DNA from 2 places in the Streptomyces sp. CA-288835 genome. Region 2 is predicted to be linked to the other one. Evidence: predicted binding sites of a transcription regulator. Region 2 holds the regulator's gene; the other holds the start of a gene.
What was found. Region 2 encodes HrcA, which represses chaperone genes, less so after heat shock. Its sites were predicted from a motif close to TTNGCACTCNGNNNNNCNGAGTGCNAA; they were not measured.
Positions count from the first base shown of each region.

Region 1: a site for HrcA is predicted at 4,300-4,326, ahead of groES (co-chaperone GroES). Genes of this name have one in related genera too.

Region 1 covers NZ_JBNJMW010000001.1:3,933,311-3,940,416, forward strand. Annotated here, with positions in the region: gene ACQEVY_RS17595 (MOSC domain-containing protein) at 1-344, shown strand, start outside; gene ACQEVY_RS17600 (SDR family NAD(P)-dependent oxidoreductase) at 421-1,194, shown strand; gene ACQEVY_RS17605 (ester cyclase) at 1,312-2,019, shown strand; gene groL (chaperonin GroEL) at 2,114-3,739, opposite strand; gene groES (co-chaperone GroES) at 3,845-4,153, opposite strand; gene ACQEVY_RS17620 (polysaccharide deacetylase family protein) at 4,518-5,333, opposite strand; gene ACQEVY_RS17625 (class I SAM-dependent methyltransferase) at 5,425-6,621, shown strand; gene ACQEVY_RS17630 (dipeptidase) at 6,618-7,106, opposite strand, start outside.
Region 2 covers NZ_JBNJMW010000001.1:6,966,576-6,973,681, forward strand. Annotated here, with positions in the region: gene ACQEVY_RS31540 (YciI family protein) at 1-339, opposite strand, end outside; gene ACQEVY_RS31545 (CatB-related O-acetyltransferase) at 390-1,031, opposite strand; gene ACQEVY_RS31550 (VOC family protein) at 1,126-1,524, opposite strand; gene ACQEVY_RS31555 (TetR/AcrR family transcriptional regulator) at 1,874-2,527, shown strand; gene ACQEVY_RS31560 (DUF3097 domain-containing protein) at 2,868-3,671, opposite strand; gene ACQEVY_RS31565 (MBL fold metallo-hydrolase) at 3,700-4,494, opposite strand; gene hrcA (heat-inducible transcriptional repressor HrcA) at 4,709-5,725, shown strand; gene dnaJ (molecular chaperone DnaJ) at 5,726-6,862, shown strand; gene ACQEVY_RS31580 (nitronate monooxygenase) at 7,023-7,106, shown strand, end outside.

The sequences.
Region 1 (7,106 bases), 3.0 Mb from region 2:
TCGGGGAGCGCTGGCGGATCGGTTCCGAGGTGGTCCTCGAGGTCACCAGTGGGCGGATTCCGTGCAACACCTTCCAGGGGCATCTCGGGGAGAAGGGGTGGGTCAGGCGGTTCACGCGGAAGGGGGCGCCAGGCGCGTATCTGCGGGTGATCGAGCCGGGGGAGATACGGGCCGGGGATCCGATAGAGATCGTGCACCGGCCGGATCACGAGGTGACCGTCGCCTTCCAGTTCCGGGCGGTCACGACCGAGCGGGAGCTGCTGCCGCGGCTGCTCGCGGCGGGTGACGCGCTGCATCCGGAGGCGATCGAGAGGGCGCGGGCCTATATGGCGCGGCAGAGTTGACGGATCGTCATCCCGGTGGGGCGGAATTCGGGAATCCGATGCGGTCGGGCCGACGCGCACTCCATAACCTTGGGGCATGACAACGGCTCTGATTACGGGATCGACCGCGGGCATCGGTGCCGCCTTCGCGCGGCGCCTGGCCTCCGACGGCCACAACCTCGTGCTGGTGGCGCGTGACAAGAAGCGGCTCGGTGAGCAGGCGACCGAGTTGCACGACCGGCACGGCATCGAGGCGGAGGTGCTGTCGGCGGACCTGGCGACGGACGACGGCATCGAGGCGGTGGCCGCCCGCCTCTCGGACCGTAAGCACCCGGTCGACTTGCTGGTCAACAACGCCGGCTTCGGCAACAAGGGCCGCTTTCTGGACGTACCGATGGCGGACGAGCTGACGATGCTCAAGGTGCACTGCGAGGCGGTGCTCCGGCTGACCTCGGCGGCGACGGAGTCCATGCGGGACCGGGGGCGCGGGGGTGTCGTCAACGTCGCGTCGGTGGCCGCGTTCCTGCCGCGTGGCACCTACGGGGCGTCGAAGGCCTGGGTCGTGCAGTTCACCCAGGGCGTGGCGAAGGACCTGGCCGGGTCCGGGGTCCGGCTGATGGCGCTGTGCCCCGGCTTTGTGCGTACGGAGTTCCATGAGCGGGCCGGGATGGGCACGGACAACATCCCCGACTGGATGTGGCTCGACGCCGACAAAGTGGCCACGGCGGCCCTCGCGGACCTGGCCCGCGGCAAGTCGCTGTCCATTCCCGATCCTCGTTACAAGGCCATCATGGGCTTGGTGAAAGTGGCCCCGCGCGGTCTGCTCGGCGGGGTCAGTTCGAGGGCGGGAAGGAAATACGGGCCGCAGTAACACCCGGTCGCCACCGCATTGCCCCTATTCACGTCGCTAATTCAACTAAGACATCCTTGAGTGATTTTCACTAAAATGGGGGATTCAGCCGGAGTCAGGGGGGCTGGAGGCGGCGTCATGACCTTTGTGCAACTCATCGACTGCAAGACGAGCCGGTTCGACGAGGTGAACCGGCTGATGGACACCTGGGTCGAGCGGACCAAGGGGAAGCGGACGGCGACGCACAGTCTGATCGGCCAGGACCGGTCCGACTCGTCGCACATCATCGAGATCGTCGAGTTCCCGTCGTACGAGGAGGCGATGCGGAACTCGAATCTGCCCGAGACGGACGAGGTCTTCCGCCAGCTGGTGGCGCTCTGCGAGGAGATGCCGACGTTCACGGACCTGGATGTCGTACGGGACGAGCAGCTGTACGCGGCGAATATCCGCAAGCTCTTCGAGACGATCGGCACGAAGGGTGAACTGCCCCCGCTCAACGACCTGATCGCGGAGAACTACCACGACCACGATCCCGCCAACGACCAGGACACCATCGGACTCGACGCGATGCGGCGCGAGATGGGGATGTGGCGCGGAGCGTTCGACTTCACGTTCACCGTCGAGGACCAGATCACCCAGGGCGACCGGGTCTGCACGCGCTGGACCTGGAACGGCACCCACAAGGGTGACTTCCTGGGGATTCCGTCGACCGGCAGGACGGTCAGCATGACCGGGACGACCGTCTTCCGCTGCCAGGAGGACGGCAAGATCGTCGAGGGCTGGTGGCAGTACGACCGGCTGGGGCTGATGGCCCAGCTCGGGGTGCTCGACCAGCTCGAAATCTAGGGCGAATTGAGAGAGGCCCGGTACCCCGCGCGTGGGGTACCGGGCCTCTCTCCGGGCGTCGTCAGGGACGTACCGCCCTACCGTTCGTCAGCGCTCAGTGGGAGTGACCGTGGCCGTGGCCTCCGGCCTCCGGCTCCTCCTCGGCCGGCTTCTCGACGACCAGGGTCTCGGTCGTCAGAAGCAGGGAGGCGATGGAGGCGGCGTTCTCCAGGGCGGAGCGGGTGACCTTGACCGGGTCGATGACGCCCTGCTTGACCAGGTCGCCGTACTCGCCGGTCGCGGCGTTGAAGCCCTGGTTCTTGTCGAGCTCGGCCACCTTGGAGGTGATCACGTAGCCCTCGAGGCCCGCGTTCTCCGCGATCCAGCGCAGCGGCTCGACGACGGCCCTGCGGACCACGGCGACACCGGTGGCCTCGTCGCCGGTCTTGCCGAGGGAGCCCTCGAGGACCTTCGCGGCGTGGACGAGCGCGGAGCCACCACCGGAGACGATGCCCTCCTCGACCGCGGCGCGGGTCGCGGAGATGGCGTCCTCCAGACGGTGCTTCTTCTCCTTGAGCTCGACCTCGGTGGCCGCGCCCACACGGATCACGCAGACGCCGCCGGCCAGCTTCGCGAGGCGCTCCTGGAGCTTCTCGCGGTCCCAGTCGGAGTCCGTGGTCTCGATCTCGGCCTTGATCTGGGCGACGCGGCCCGCGACGTCCTCGGACTTGCCGCCGCCGTCGACGAGCGTCGTGTCGTCCTTGGTGACGGTCACGCGGCGGGCTGTGCCCAGCACGTCGAGACCGACCTGGTCGAGCTTGAGGCCGACCTCCTCGGCGATGACGGTGGCACCGGTGAGGGTGGCCATGTCGCCGAGCATCGCCTTGCGGCGGTCGCCGAAGCCGGGGGCCTTCACGGCCACCGCGTTGAACGTGCCGCGGATCTTGTTCACGACCAGGGTCGACAGGGCCTCGCCCTCGACGTCCTCGGCGATGATCAGCAGCGGCTTGGAGGAGTTGGTCTGGATGATCTTCTCCAGCAGCGGCAGCATGTCCTGGATGGAGGAGATCTTGCCCTGGTGGATCAGGATGTACGGGTCGTCGAGGACGGCCTCCATACGCTCCTGGTCCGTCACGAAGTACGGCGACAGGTAGCCCTTGTCGAAGGCCATGCCCTCGGTGAAGTCCAGCTCGAGACCGAAGGTGTTGGACTCCTCGACGGTGATGACACCGTCCTTGCCGACCTTGTCCATCGCCTCGGCGATCAGCTCGCCGACCTGCGGGTCCTGGGCGGAAAGCCCGGCGACGGCGGCGATGTCGGCCTTCTCGTCGATCGGGCGGGCGGTCGCGAGGAGGTCCTCGGAGATCGCGGCGACGGCCGCGTCGATGCCCTTCTTCAGGGCCGCGGGGGACGCGCCGGCGGCGACGTTCCGCAGGCCCTCGCGTACCAGCGCCTGGGCCAGCACGGTGGCGGTGGTCGTACCGTCACCCGCCACGTCGTTGGTCTTGGTCGCCACCTCCTTCACCAGCTGGACGCCGAGGTTCTCGTACGGGTCCTCGACCTCGACCTCGCGGGCGATGGTGACGCCGTCGTTGGTGATGGTGGGCGCGCCGAACTTCTTGTCGATCACGACGTTGCGGCCCTTGGGGCCGATGGTCACCTTGACCGTGTCGGCCAGCTTGTTGACGCCGCGCTCGAGGGCGCGACGGGCGTCCTCGTCGAACTTCAGGATCTTCGCCATGGAGCTGAGTCAGTCCTTTCGGAAAAAACGAACCGCGCCCCCGGCGCCCGGCTTCTTAGTGGTCGCAGGGGGCCAGGGGCGCGGTTCAAAGCAAACCTGGGTGAATTACTTCTCGATGATCGCGAGCACGTCGCGAGCCGAGAGGACGAGGTACTCCTCGCCGCTGTACTTCACCTCGGTGCCGCCGTACTTGCTGTACAGCACGATGTCGCCGGTCTTTACGTCGAGCGGCAGGCGCTCGCCGTTCTCGAACCGGCCCGGGCCCACGGCAAGGACGACGCCCTCCTGGGGCTTCTCCTTCGCAGTGTCCGGGATGACCAGGCCCGAGGCCGTGGTCTGCTCGGCCTCGACGGCCTGGACCACAATGCGGTCCTCGAGCGGCTTGATGGCAACCTTGGAGCTGGCGGTCGTCACGATCCGACCTCCCCCTTCGGAGATCTCACGGGGTTAACTGTCTGAGGTGGCGACCAGGTCGATCCGTCGTCGCGGGTGCCGGACCTGCCCGTCGCGTTGTTGGCACTCTCCAGTGGGGAGTGCCAGACCTGAGACTATGACCGCGATTAGCACTCGGTCAAGCGGAGTGCCAATCGCCTCCGGCGTGTTCGGGGGTTTGGGCACCCTGCGTTGGTGCCGGCGTCCTCTGGGGGCTTCGCCCCCAGACCCCCGTATCGGCCTTCGGCCTCGTCCTCAAGCGCCGGACGGGCTGAATATGGCTGGGCCGGTTGGAGATCGCGCGCCGACTGCGCCCCCGCCCCGCCTCCGAGCCCCGCAGAAGGCCTCAGAGGTAGTCCTCCAGCCTTGCCACCGTGAAGCCCTGCCGCTGGATGTGGTTCAGCATTCGCGTCGTCGTCTCCGCGAGGGTTGCGCCGTCGCGGCCCTCCGGGCAGTGGAGGATGTCGCCCGGCCGTAGGCGCTTCGCGTCGCTCCACAGGACCACCGCTGCTACTCCGCAGTCCGCCGCCGCTCTGAGCGTGTCGTGGTTGTAGGCGCCGTACGGGGGGCGGAACAGGTGGGGGCGGATTCCGAAGCGGTGCTTGAGTTTGTCCTGTTGGCCGCAGATCTCGGCTCGTTGGCCGGCGTAGGGGAGGCCGGGCAGGTAGGGGTGGTCCAGGGTGTGGTTCTGGACGCTTGCGCCTGCCGCGCGCAGGCGGCCGAAGTGCGCGTATCCCGGTCCTACGACGCTGTCCGTGAGGAACATGCTGACCGGCAGCCGGAGTTCGCGGACCAGGTCGACGAACCGCGGGTCGCGCTCGGCGCCGTCGTCGAAGGTCAGGAAGACGACCTTGTCGCGGGTGGGGACACGGTCGACGACGGGCGGCAGGCCGGGACCCGCGGGGCGTACGGCGGGGCGGGCGGGTGGTTCCGGTGCCGGGGCGAGCGGGGCGGGGAGGCCCCAGCGACGGTACGTCGCGGCCGGGACGCTGTGGGCGCCCACCGTCGATGTCGCCTTCTTGTCGAGCCTGTCGAGGTGTTCGGCCGGGGCGATGGGCCGGGCGCAGCCGGTGGCGCCTGCGGCCAGCAGTGCGGACGTGAGTACGGCCGTGGCCAGGGCGCGACGGAGGCCGACTTTGCCATCTTGTCGTACCGATCGCATGGCCCCGGATCCTCACAGGCCATGAGCCGTACGAGCCCGCCGACACCGCCACCGGGCGCGTACCGTCCACCGACTGGCCCACAATGGGGCTGTGGACGATCACGACCCCCTGGCCTCCTTCGCCGCGCTGCTCACCGACCGCGGACGGTTTCTGCTCGACGAGGTGCGGGAGGTCGAACCGGCGCAGGAGCTGGCCGTGGCCACGCGGTTGCGGCGGGAGCATCCCGCTGAGCTCGTGTCCGCGGCCATCGCGCAGGCGCGGTGGCGGCAGCGGGCGGTGGCGAAGTTCGGGGGCGCTGACGCCGGGCGGATGTTCTTCACCGCGAACGGGGTCGAGCAGGCGACTCGGGCGACGGTCGCGGCGTACCGGGCGAAGCGTTTCACGGAGCTCGGCGTACGGTCCGTCGCCGATCTCTGCTGTGGCATCGGCGGGGACGCCATCGCCCTCGCCCGCGCGGGGGTACGTGTCCTGGCTGTCGATCGCGACCCGCTGACCTGCGCGGTGGCGCGAGCGAACGCCGACGAGCTGGGGCTCGGCGACCTGATCGACGTACGGGAGGCGGATGTCACGGAGGTCGATACGTCCTCGTATGACGCGGTCTTCGTCGACCCCGCGAGGAGGGGTGGACGAGGGCGGATCTTCGATCCCGAGGCCTATTCGCCGCCTCTCGCCTGGGCTATCGACGCGGCTCACAAGGCGCCTCGGGCCGCGCTGAAGATCGCGCCCGGGATTCCGCACGAGGCGGTTCCGGGTGACGCCGAGGCCGAGTGGGTCTCGGATGCCGGGGATGTGAAGGAGGCGGTGCTGTGGTTCGGCACCGAGCCCGGGCTTGTGCGTGCCACCCTGCTGCCGGGGCCGCGCAGCCTGCGTGGGCGCGGGCTGCCCGATCCTCAAGTGCGGCCGCCGGGGCGGTACTTGTACGAACCCGACGGTGCCGTCATCCGCGCGCACCTGGTCGCGGAGGTCGCAGACGAGGTAGGCGGCGGGCTGCTCGACGAGACGATCGCGTACGTCACCGCGGACGCCGCGACCCCGACCCCGTACGCCACCGCCTATGAGATCACCGACCAACTCCCCTTCAACGTAAAGAAGTTGAAGGCGCTGCTACGAGAGCGCGGGGTCGGCACCCTGACCGTCAAGAAGCGCGGCTCAGCGGTCGAGCCGGAGGAACTCCGGCGCAAGGTGAAGCCGCAGGGGCCGAACTCGGCAACCGTGTTCCTGACGCGAGTGAAGGGAGCTCCGACCATGTTGATCGGGGATCCCGCCCAACGGCAGAAGCCCGCTTAGCCGTCCAGTTGCGCCAGTGTCGCGTTCGACGGACCCCTGCGGGAGCGTTCGTCGCGTGCCACGTCCTCCGCCGCTCCCAGCACTCGTACCGCGTTCTGCCAGGTCAGCTTGGCGAGGTCGGGCTTTGACCAGCCGCGGTTCAGGAGTTCGGCGATGAGGTTCGGGTAGCCCGAGACGTCGTGCAGGTCGTCGGGGGTGAAGGCTGTGCCGTCGTAGTCGCCGCCGATGCCGATGTGGTCGATTCCGGCGGCCTCGCGCATGTGGTCCAGGTGGTCGGCGACCGTCGCGGCCGTGGCGACCGGGCGGGGGTGCGCGTCCTCGAAGGCGCGGTGGACCTTCATCGCCTCCGAGGTGGTGTCCAGGGGGTGGAAGCCGTGCTCGCGCATGTTGTCGTCCGCCGCCTCCGTCCAGTCGACGGCCGCCTGGAGGACGAACTTCGGGACGAAGGTCACCATCGCGACGCCGCCGTTGGCCGGCAGGCGTTC
Region 2 (7,106 bases):
GATCGGGCGGATCTCGATCGTCTCCGGGGTGGGCAGCCCTTTGGCCAGTTCGACGGCTTCCTCGCGGTCGGCGACCTCGAGCACGAACCAGCCGCCGAGGGTCTCCTCGCCCGCCTGCGCAGCACCTTCGGTCACCTGCAGCGAACCGTCGGATGCCTTGCGCACGGTCACCGGGGCGATGCGCTCGGTCTCGAGGGCTTCGCCGCCGGCCAGCTTGCCGCCCGCCGCGACCTGGCCGATCCAGGTCTCGTACGCCTTGCGGTAGGCGTCCCGGTCGGCCTGGATGCTGCGGCGCGACTCCTCGGTCTCAAAGATCACCAGCGCGTACTTCACGGGCACTCTCTCCGGTCTGGTCTCCGCAGGAGAGACCGCGGTCATCGGGTTTCGGGTCAGCGGTTCCTGGCGGCGATGCATTCGATGTCGGCCGGCGTTCCGGCCATGATGGTGCGGGCGTGTTCGGTGACCAGGTCGGCGGGCCAGTCCCACCACGCGGCGCGCAGCAGCCGCTCGATGTCGGCGTCGTCGAAGCGCTGCCGGATCGGCCTGGACGGGTTGCCACCGACGATCGTGTAGGGCGGAACGTCGGCGGTGACCACGGCGCCGGCCGCGATGATGGCGCCGTCGCCGATCCGCACGCCGGCCATGACGGTCGCCTGGTAGCCGAACCAGACGTCGTTGCCGACGATCGTGTCGCCGCGGCTGGGCATGGCCATGACGATGTCCAGGGTCTGCTCGGCCCACCGGCCGCCGAACATGGTGAACGGGTACGTGGACACCCCCATCGCCGGATGCTCGGCACCGGCCATCAGGAATGTGGTTCCCGAGGCGATCGCGCAGTACTTGCCGATGATGAGACGCTCCGGCCCGTAGGCGTAAAGGACGTTGCGGTGCTCGAAGTCCGTGGCGCCGTTCGGATCGTCGTAGTAGGTGTACTCACCCACGGCGATGGTCGGTGACATGACCAGCGGTTTGAGGAACACCACGCGGTCGTGGGCGGGCAGCGGGTGAACGGTGGTCGGATCAGGTGACAAGGTTGAGGTCCTCTGCCGAGTTGCGGGATGTCGCACACGGTCCGGGCCGGGCGTTGCCGGGGCATGGCGCGGATCGGCCTGACGCGGTGGGCTGTCAGGCGTTCTCGGGGCCGGACGGGGTGACCCACTCGACGAACTGGACGATCACGCCGTTGGGGTCGGTGACCTGGAAGAGGCGTTCGCCCCAGGGCTCCTCGCGCAGCGGCATGGTGATCTCGACGCCCTCGGCGCGCAGCCGCTTCTCCTCCTGCTCGATACCGGTGGTGGTGAAGGCGAGGATCAGGCCGGAGGCGTGCTGGTCACGCTGGTCGGCCGGCAGCACTTCGGTGCCACGTGCGAGCAGGACGATGTCCATCGCGGCGTCGTCGCGCGACAGGGAGGCGAATCCATCGGCGGCGGCCTGCTCGACGTAGCCGAGGTGTGTTGTGAAGAACCGCTGGGACGCGGCGACGTCGTCGACGGTGAGTGAGACGGTGGACGCGGTGATCTGCAAGGTGCTTCTCCTCATTGGATTCCGGGAGGCGGAGGTACAGGTGCCGGGTGAGTGCGGGTCAGTAGCCGGAGCGGCGCGGCAGATTGCGGGCCTTCGGGGGGACCCGCCGGGCGGGTGCGGGCAGAGCGCGGGCGGAACGCTGATTGCCGCGGGGCAGAGCCGGGGCGCGGTTGTCGCGCTCGGTCAGGACCGGGCCGATCTTGACGGGCGCGATCCGAAGGGCGACAGGGGGGGTTCGAGCATGGGCACATCCGTTCTTCGCTTCGGAGGAAACTTGCAACGGATGTAAACTTAGGCTGGTCCGCTCGAGGATGTCAACATAAAAATACTACGAGGGTAAGATTGCTCCATGACTACTGACGCCATTTCGTCCGCACCCCCTGCTGGCCTGCGGGAATCCAAGAAGCAGGAGACCCGGCAGCTCATCTCCGACGTCGCCACCGGCTTGTTCCTCGCCCAGGGTTTCGAGCGGACCACCATCGCCGAGATCGCCGCCGCCGCGCGGGTGGCGAAGAAGACGGTGACCAACTACTTCCCGCGCAAGGAGGACCTGGCCCTGGACCACCAGGACGCCTTCACCGCCTCCCTGGCCGGTACGGTGACCGGCCGTCAAGCCGGCGAGTCGGCCCTGGCGGCCCTGCGCCGCGCCTTCGCCGACGCGGCCGCGGACGCCGACCCGGTCGCCGGGTTCTCCGGCCCCGACTTCGCCCGCATGATCGCCGACAGCCCCACCCTCTCCGCCCGACTGCGCGACCTGCACGACCTGCGAGAGGCCGCCTTGGCAGACGCCTTGGCCGACGCCACCGGCACACCCCGCGGCGACATCACCCCCCGCACCGCCGCCGCCCTGCTCGGCGCCGTGCACCGCACCCTGTTCCAGCGCATCCAGGAACTCACCCTCACCGGCCAGGACAACGTCCGGATCTCCGCCACCGTCATCGCGGAGGCGGACAGCGCCTTCGGCCTGTTGGAGCCTTCGCTCGCCGACTACGCCGCAGCGTGAGCCAGGCGTCGCCCGTCGGCGTTCCGACGGAGGTGGATGCGGGCCCACACCTCGCAGCGTTGTCCCCGCTGCGGGCACACCGGGCGGGCCAACGGCCCGACCGGGACCATTTCCGTTGTCGTCGGTGCGGCCTCGCTAGGTCCGCCGACCACGTCGCCGGGGTCAACGTGCGCAACCGCGCACGCTCGGCGTGGGCATTCGTCACCATGCCCGTCCTGCAACTGGCCTGGCCGTTAGTGGGAGATGCGACCCGTGACCGTCCCGCCGTAGGGGGCAGTCGGGAGCGCGACAAGGTGTGAAAGACCGAGTACACAAGCTCGGCCGTTCACGGCCGAGAAAGTCACTCCGCCGCCGTGACGAAGTCGATCAACTCCTCCACGCGCCCCAAGAGCTCCGGCTCCAAGTCCCGATACGAGCGCACCGAGCCAAGGATCCGCCCCCACGCCGCCCCCGTGTTCTCCGGCCACCCCAACGCCCGGCACACCCCCGTCTTCCAGTCCTGCCCGCGCGGGACCCGGGGCCACCCCTCAATCCCCACCGACGACGGCTTCACCGCCTCCCAGACGTCGATGTACGGATGCCCGACGACCAGCGCGTACTCACTCGTCACCGCCTCCGCGATACGCGACTCCTTGCTGCCGGGCACCAGGTGGTCGACCAGGACGCCCAGGCGGGCATCGGCGCCAGGGTCGAAATCGGCCACGATCGACGGGAGGTCGTCGATGCCCTCCAGGTACTCCACGACCACGCCCTCGATGCGCAGATCGTCGCCCCACACCTTCTCGACCAGTTCCGCGTCGTGGCGCCCCTCCACGTAGATCCGCCCGGCACGGGCCACGCGGGCGCGGGCGCCGGGGACGGCCACCGAGCCGGAGGCGGTACGCGTGGGACGTACCGGCGCCGACGACGGACGTACGAGCGTCACCACCCGCCCCTCCAGCAGGAACCCGCGCGGCTCCAGCGGGAACACCCGGTGCTTGCCGAAGCGGTCCTCCAGCGTGACCGTTGCCGCCTCGCAGCGGATCACGGCGCCGCAGAAGCCGGTGCCGGGCTCCTCGACGACGAGGCCGGGCTCGGCCGGGACCTCCGGTACCGGCTTGGGCTTCTTCCAGGGAGGGGTCAGATCCGGTGAGTACTGGCGCATTCGGCAGACGATACCGATACGACCTTCGTCACACCCCGAAACGCCTTGCCAGCGCGTCCCGTTGGGCCCGGACGAAGCCCGCGTCCACCGCGGCACCGTGTCCGGGGACGTACACCGCGTCCTCGCCGCCCAGGGCCAGCAGCCGGTCCAGGGCCGCGGGCCAGTGGGACGGTACGGCGTCGGGGCCGGCCTGCGGTTCGCCGGACTCTTCGACCAGGTCGCCGCAGAAGACGACCTCGCGGGCCTCGAGCGCCTCCGGGGAGGGGACCGCACCAGGTCCGCCGGGGCTGCCGGGCCTGCCAGGGCCGCCGGGCCCGGCGGGGACCAGCACCGCCAGATCGTGAGGAGTATGCCCCGGCCCCACATTCGCCAGCAGCACCTGTCGCCCGCCCCCCAGGTCCAGCGTCCACTCGCCAGACACCAGATGCCGCGGCCGGACGAGGAGATCCGCCGCCTCCGCCGCCTCGCGCGGATCCGCACCGTTGCGCACCGCATCCGCGCGCAGCTCATCGCGGTCGTCATCGAGCACCTTGTCCACGCCCACCGCCCCGAAGACCTCGACCCCCGCGAACGCCGCCGCCCCGAGGACATGGTCGAAGTGCGGATGCGTGAGCGCGAGGTGGGTCACCCTGCCACCCGCGAGGAGCCGTTGCGCCTCCGTACGCAGCCGTACGCCCTCCCGCACGCTCGACCCCGCGTCGATCAGGAGCGCCGCGCCCTCGCCGATCACGAGCCCGACCGTGCAGTCCCACCCGGGAAGACGGCACCGACCGACCCCGGGGGCCAGCTCCTCCCACCCCGCCTCCGCCCAGACCGTGTTCAGCATCGCGCGGACTCTTCCCAAGTCACCGTCATGCAACGACGCTAGCTGTATGTCCCCGACAGAGCAGGACATGCCCGTACACCTCGGATCGGCGGCTCACGTCCGCCCTTGCCGGGGCGCTACCCCACGGCCGTACACTTGAGCCGGGATGCTGGCACTCTTGCGCGCTGAGTGCCAAGCGAAGAACACGGGAGACCAGCTGGAGGTGTGCGCGATGCTCAGTGAACGCAGGCTCGAAGTGCTCCGCGCCATCGTCCAGGACTACGTGGGCACGGAAGAGCCGGTGGGTTCCAAGGCGCTCACGGAGCGGCACAGCCTCGGGGTTTCGCCGGCGACAGTGCGTAACGACATGGCGGCGCTGGAGGACGAGGGCTACATCGCGCAGCCGCACACCAGCGCCGGACGCATCCCCACGGACAAGGGTTACCGCCTGTTCGTCGATAAGCTCGCGGGCGTCAAGCCGATGACGGCGCCCGAGCGACGGGCGATCCAGAACTTCCTCGACGGCGCCGTTGATCTGGACGACGTGGTGGGCCGGACCGTACGACTGCTGGCGCAGCTCACCCGGCAGGTCGCCGTGGTGCAGTACCCCTCGCTGACGCGCTCGACGGTGCGGCACGTGGAGTTGCTGTCGCTGGCTCCGGCGCGCGTCATGCTCGTACTGATCACGGACACGGGACGGGTCGAGCAGCGCATGATCGACTGCCCGGCGCCGTTCGGGGAGACGTCGCTGGCGGATCTACGCGCGCGGCTGAACAGCCGGGTCGCGGGCCGCCGTTTCACGGACGTCCCGAACCTGGTGCAGGACCTGCCGGAGGCCTTCGAGGCCGAGGACCGCGGCACGGTCTCGACGGTGCTCTCCACCCTCCTGGAGACGCTCGTCGAGGAGACCGAGGAGCGGCTGATGATTGGCGGCACCGCCAATCTCACTCGCTTCGGACATGACTTTCCCCTCACGATCCGGCCCGTTCTGGAAGCATTGGAGGAGCAGGTCGTCCTGCTCAGACTCCTTGGTGAGGCAAGCGATTCGGGCATGACGGTGCGGATCGGTCATGAGAACGCCTATGAGGGACTCAACTCCACGTCGGTCGTCTCTGTCGGTTACGGTTCGGGCGGCGAGGCAGTAGCCAAACTCGGCGTGGTCGGACCGACCCGCATGGATTACCCGGGAACGATGGGAGCGGTACGAGCGGTGGCACGGTACGTCGGACAGATCCTGGCGGAGTCGTAAGTGGCCACGGACTACTACGCCGTACTCGGCGTGCGCCGCGATGCGTCACAGGACGAGATCAAGAAGGCCTTCCGGAGGCTCGCACGCGAGCTGCATCCGGACGTCAATCCCGATCCGAAGACGCAGGAGCGGTTCAAGGAGATCAACGCCGCGTACGAGGTGTTGTCGGACCCGCAGAAGAAGCAGGTCTACGACCTCGGCGGTGACCCGCTGTCCCAGGCGGCCGGCGGTGGCGCGGGCGGATTCGGCGCGGGCGGTTTCGGGAACTTCTCGGACATCATGGACGCGTTCTTCGGTACGGCGTCCCAGCGCGGCCCGCGCTCGCGCACCCGGCGCGGCCAGGACGCGATGATCCGCCTGGAGATCGAGCTCGACGAGGCGGCCTTCGGGACGACGAAGGACATCCAGGTCGACACGGCCATCGTCTGCACCACCTGCAGCGGTGAGGGCGCGGCTCCGGGGACCTCGGCGCAGACGTGTGACATGTGCCGCGGCCGTGGTGAGGTCTCGCAGGTCACGCGGTCCTTCCTCGGCCAGGTCATGACGTCCCGGCCCTGCCCGCAGTGCCAGGGCTTCGGCACGGTCGTACCGAACCCGTGCCCGGAGTGCGCGGGCGACGGACGCGTACGCTCCCGCCGGACACTGACCGTGAAGATCCCGGCCGGTGTCGACAACGGCACGCGGATCCAGCTCGCCGGAGAGGGCGAGGTCGGCCCCGGCGGTGGGCCCGCCGGTGACCTCTACGTCGAGATCCACGAGGTCCCGCACCCCGCCTTCCAGCGACGCGGCGACGATCTGCACTGCACGGTCACCCTCCCGATGACCGCGGCGGCGCTCGGCACGAAGGTTCCGCTGGAGACGCTCGACGGCATGGAGGAGGTCGACATCCGCCCGGGCACGCAGTCCGGCCAGTCGATCCCGCTGCACGGCCGCGGCATCACGCATCTGCGCGGCGGCGGTCGCGGCGACCTCATCGTCCACGTCGAGGTCATGACCCCGAGCAAGCTCGACGTGGAGCAGGAACGGCTGCTGCGCGAGCTGGCCAAGCTGCGGGGGGAGGAACGGCCTACGGGGCAGTTCCAGCCTGGGCAGCAAGGGTTGTTCTCGCGCCTCAAGGATGCGTTCAACGGGCGCTGACGGCGGGTCCTTCTCGCACGCTTCCGGAGGCCTCTGAGCACGGCTTGATCTCGTGCCCGGAGGCCTCCGCCGTACCTGCTGACCGGCGCCCATTCCTCTGGCGTATGCCGGGCGGAAGGCCGGATTCGGTCCTCTTGGAGCGACGTGACAACATGCCGTCATGTCCTCCGCGCTGACCGATCTTTTCCCCCTTCCGATCGTGCAGGCCCCGATGGCGGGCGGCGTCTCCGTGCCGCAGCTCGCC